Regions from separate parts of the Streptomyces sp. NPDC059373 genome, predicted to be linked through region 1. Evidence: riboswitches for the same ligand, from Rfam matches in the RefSeq annotation. Region 1 holds a riboswitch; the other holds the start of a gene.

Region 1 (2,195 bases):
GCTGATCGAGGCCGTGGACACGACCGGCGGGGTCCGGCTGCTCGGGGTGGGCGTCTCGGGGCTCGCCGACTTCACCCAGGAGGATCTGTTCGCCCAGGCGGCGGAGGCCGTGGCCGCCGACGAGGCGATCGACAGCCCCACGGTGGCGGCCACCCCGGCGGACGAGCCGGCGCCGATCCGGCGCTGGCTGCCCGGGCAGGACGTACGGCATGCCGTGTACGGCGCCGGTTGGGTGCAGGGCAGTGGCGTCGGCCGGGTCACCGTACGGTTCGAGGAGCCGTGGTCGCTGGTGCCGGGAAGGGTGCGGACCTTCCCGGTGGAGGCGCCTGACCTGGAGCCGTCGGAGCCGCTGCCACTGGTACGGCGGTCGGAGTGACCTCGCCGCTCAGCTTTCGCCCGCCAGGGTGCCGAAGTCGTGGTCGGCCGTGCCGTCGGGGAACGGGACCTCCAGGCCGTAGTGGTGGTAGAGCTGGAGCTCCTGCTCGGGGGAGAGGTGGCGGCCGACGCCGAAGTCGGGGGCGTCCTTGATGAGGGCCTTGTCGAAGGGGACGCGAAGGTGGTCCTCGACGAACTCGCTGGGCTCCAGGGGGACGAAGGCGTCACGGCTGAAGAGGCCGGTCCGGACGGCGGCCCATTCGGGCCGGCCGGTCGCGTCGTCGAGGTAGACCTCGTCGACGGTGCCGATCTTCACTCCGTTGATGTCGAAGGCCCTGCGGCCGATCAGGCTGCGCGGATCGATACCGGTCTGCACGGTTCCTCCAACTGCTCGTAATTGATCCTATTTAGTCACGAAAGCCACCTTCTGTCACATGTCGGCGTCGGGAGTCGCGCTGGTAGGCTGGCAGCGGCCGCAGACCCCGTGCGGGAGAGTCCCGGCAGTGCAGGCAAGCCGGGCGCCGAAGGAGCAACTCCTCCCCGGAATCTCTCAGGCATCCGTACCGCATGGGTGAGGTCACTCTGGAAAGCAGGAAGAGTCTCAGGACACTGACGTCCTCGGGGCGCTGCCTCACCGACGGTGAAAGTCGTTCCGCTCGCGCGGGGCGGTGAAGCTCTCAGGTTCAGATGACAGAGGGGGAGGCCCCAATCGAGTCAGGCCAGTGCGTCAGACCAGGAGGCCTCCGCAGATGACCGCCAACCGCATCCCACTCTCCGAGCTGGAGCGCGGCATTCCCTTCGCCGGCCGCCACATCGGCCCCGACCGGGCAGCCCAGGCCAAGATGCTCGCCCAGATCGGCTACGGCTCGCTCGACGAGCTGACCGCCGTCGCCGTGCCGGCCGCCATCAAGAGCGCCCAGGCACTGAGCCTTCCGGCCGCCCGCACCGAGGCCGACGTCCTGGCCGAGCTGCGCTCGCTGGCCGACCGCAACCAGGTGCTGCACCCGATGATCGGCCTCGGCTACTACGGCACCTTCACCCCGCCGGTGATCCTGCGCAACGTCATGGAGAACCCGGCCTGGTACACGGCCTACACGCCCTACCAGCCGGAGATTTCGCAGGGCCGCCTGGAGGCGCTGCTCAACTTCCAGACCGTGGTCGCCGACCTCACCGGACTCCCCACCTCCGGCGCGTCGCTGCTCGACGAGGGCACCGCCGCCGCCGAGGCGATGGCCCTGTCCCGCCGGGTCGGCAAGATCAAGGACGGCGTCTTCCTGGTCGACGCCGACACCTTCCCGCAGACCACCGCCGTCATCCAGACCCGTGCCGAGCCCACCGGCGTCGAGGTGGTCGTCGCCGACCTGTCCGACGGCATCCCGGCCGAGGTCGCCGAGCGCGGTGTCTTCGGCGTCCTGCTGCAGTACCCGGGCGCCTCCGGTGCCGTACGCGACCTCAAGCCGGTCATCGAGCAGGCGCACGGCCTCGGCGCGGTCGTCACCGTCTCCGCCGACCTCCTCGCGCTGACCCTGCTCACCTCGCCCGGCGAGCTGGGCGCGGACATCGCCGTCGGCACCACCCAGCGCTTCGGCGTACCCATGGGCTTCGGCGGCCCGCACGCCGGATACATGGCGGTGCGCGCGCAGTTCGCCCGCAGCCTGCCCGGCCGTCTGGTCGGTGTCTCGGTCGACGCCGACGGCAACAAGGCGTACCGGCTGGCCCTGCAGACCCGCGAGCAGCACATCCGCCGCGAGAAGGCCACCAGCAACATCTGCACCGCGCAGGTGCTGCTCGCCGTCATGGCCGGGATGTACGCGGTCTAC
Region 2 (2,195 bases), on a different contig from region 1:
GACGGCGCGCCGGAGGTGACCTCGCCGATGACCTTGCCGTCGGCGACGACGGGGTAGCCCGCCCGGGGGACCCGGCGGCCCTCGGCGACCAGGCCGACCAGCTTGCGGACGGGCCGGTCGGCGGCGGCCCGGAGCGCCTCGCGGCCCACGAAGTCACCGGGCTTGTCGAACTTCACGACCCGGCCGAGCCCGGCGTCGAAGGGGGTGAGCGCGGCCGTCAGCTCGTGCCCGTACAGCGGCATCCCCGCCTCCAGCCGCAGCGTGTCCCGGCACGACAGCCCGCACGGCACGAGGCCCACCGGCGAACCCGCCTCGGTGATCGCCTGCCACAGCTTCTCGGCGTCGGCCGGGGCCACGAAGAGCTCGAAGCCGTCCTCGCCGGTGTAGCCCGTGCGGGCGATCAGCGCCGGGACGCCGGCCACGGTGCCGGGCAGCCCGGCGTAGTACTTCAGCCCGTCCAGGTCGGCATCGGTCAGCGAGGCCAGGATCCCCGGCGACTCCGGGCCCTGGACCGCGATCAGCGCGTACGCGTCCCGGTCGTCCCGTACGTCCGCCTCGAAGCCGGCCGCCCGGGCGGTGACCGCATCGAGCACCACCTGGGCGTTGGAGGCGTTGGCGACGACCATGAACTCGGACTCGTCCAGCCGGTAGACGATCAGGTCGTCCAGGATGCCGCCGTCCTCCTGGCAGATCATGGTGTAGCGGGCCCGGCCGGCCGCGAGCGCGGAGATGTGGCCGACGAGTGCGTGGTCCAGGGCCTGCCCGGCCTGCGGGCCGGTGACCGTGATCTCGCCCATGTGGGAGAGGTCGAAGAGCCCGGCCCGGGTGCGTACGGCGTTGTGCTCGTCGCGCTCGCTGCCGTAGCGCAGCGGCATGTCCCAGCCGGCGAAGTCGGTCATCGTGGCGCCGAGCGCGCGGTGCAGCGCGTCGAGCGCGGTACGGCGGGGGGCGGCAGGCGTCGGCGTCATCATCGGACGGGGCTCCCAGAAGGCAGGCGTGGCGAGGACTCCTCCCCATCTGTCATCGGAACCTGAGAGGTTCACCTGGACCCCTGACGGGGACCGAGGTTTGCACCTTGGGTGGGGCAGCGCACCGCGAGGGGCTGCCCGCTTTTCAGATGTGCCTCGTCCGCGCGGTAACTGTGCCTGAGAGATTCAAGGGAGGACTTGCTCCTTCGGCGCCCTTCCGGTCACCCGGTCGGGGCTCTCCCGCGCGGCCTCGAACGGCCTGTATGAGATTGAGCGGCCATCATTGCACGCGCTCCGGGTCTTGTCGCGATCGTGTCCCGGCGGGGTCCCGGCCCCGTCCCGATCACGACGCGCTCATAGGAAGCTGTTGGTCTCCCCATTACCCTTTCTTGAAGATATGGGACGGGGAGGGCGATCGCTGTGCCGGTGGGTCTGAGCGGTTCGTACGCGACAGCGAGGGGCGTGGCCGCACCCCGGCGGGCGGTTCGGGTCCCGGCACGGACCAGGCCCGGGCGGCTGACCGACCTGCGCGGACTCGCCGTCCGGACGCTCAGCTACCCCGCCGGCGACGTGCTCGTCGTGTCCGGCCTGCCCGGCGGCGGCAAGAGCACCCTGATGCGGCGCGCGAAGGACGCCCGGCTGATCGACTCGCAGGACGTACGGCTGCGTTGGGCGGCGCGGCTGCCGCGGCGGCTGCCCTACACCGTCTACCGCCCGCTGGTGCGGATCGCGCACTACGCCGGGATGCGGCGGGCACTGCGCTCGGGGGACAGCGTGGTCGTCCACGACTGCGGAACGCTGCCGTGGGTACGGAACTGGCTCGCCCGGCAGGCCGCAGTGCGCGGCCGGGGCATGCATCTGCTGGTGCTCGACGTGACCGAGGAGGCCGCCCGGGACGGGCAGCGCTCACGCGGGCGCGGGGTGTCGGCGTACGCGATGGCCAGGCATCGCAGGGCCACGCGGCGGCTGGTGGCGGCGGCGCGGGCCGGGAAGCTGCCGGCTGCGTGCGTGTCGGCGGTACTGCTGGATCGCGCCGCGGCCCGGGCGCTCGGTGCCATCGCGTTCGACTGCGAAGGCTGAGCGGCCCGGGCCACGGTGCGGGATTTCTTTCAGCCGGTGCTCTCGGCGGTCTCCGCGATCTGCGGCGCGTTGAGCTGCGGGGCAACCGCGGGAGCCGCAGGGGCCTGCGGGTCCGCCGCCGGAGCCTGCGGGGCGGCCGGAGCCTGC

The links. Region 1 has a riboswitch for glycine ahead of gcvP (aminomethyl-transferring glycine dehydrogenase). Riboswitches for the same ligand answer to the same signal wherever they lie in the genome.
Region 2: it holds a riboswitch for glycine, as region 1 does, so the genes downstream of both, gcvT (glycine cleavage system aminomethyltransferase GcvT) here and gcvP (aminomethyl-transferring glycine dehydrogenase) in region 1, are expected to answer to the same signal.

What each region holds. Positions count from the first base shown of each region.
Region 1 covers NZ_JBHYXC010000073.1:9,768-11,962, forward strand. The annotation lists gene ACFXJ5_RS40020 (DNA polymerase IV) at 1-376, shown strand, start outside; gene ACFXJ5_RS40025 (PRC-barrel domain-containing protein) at 386-751, opposite strand; glycine riboswitch at 853-951, shown strand; glycine riboswitch at 953-1,076, shown strand; gene gcvP (aminomethyl-transferring glycine dehydrogenase) at 1,125-2,195, shown strand, end outside.
Region 2 covers NZ_JBHYXC010000026.1:27,322-29,516, reverse strand. The annotation lists gene gcvT (glycine cleavage system aminomethyltransferase GcvT) at 1-968, opposite strand, end outside; glycine riboswitch at 1,124-1,221, opposite strand; gene ACFXJ5_RS28415 (AAA family ATPase) at 1,431-2,048, shown strand; gene ACFXJ5_RS28410 (hypothetical protein) at 2,078-2,195, opposite strand, start outside.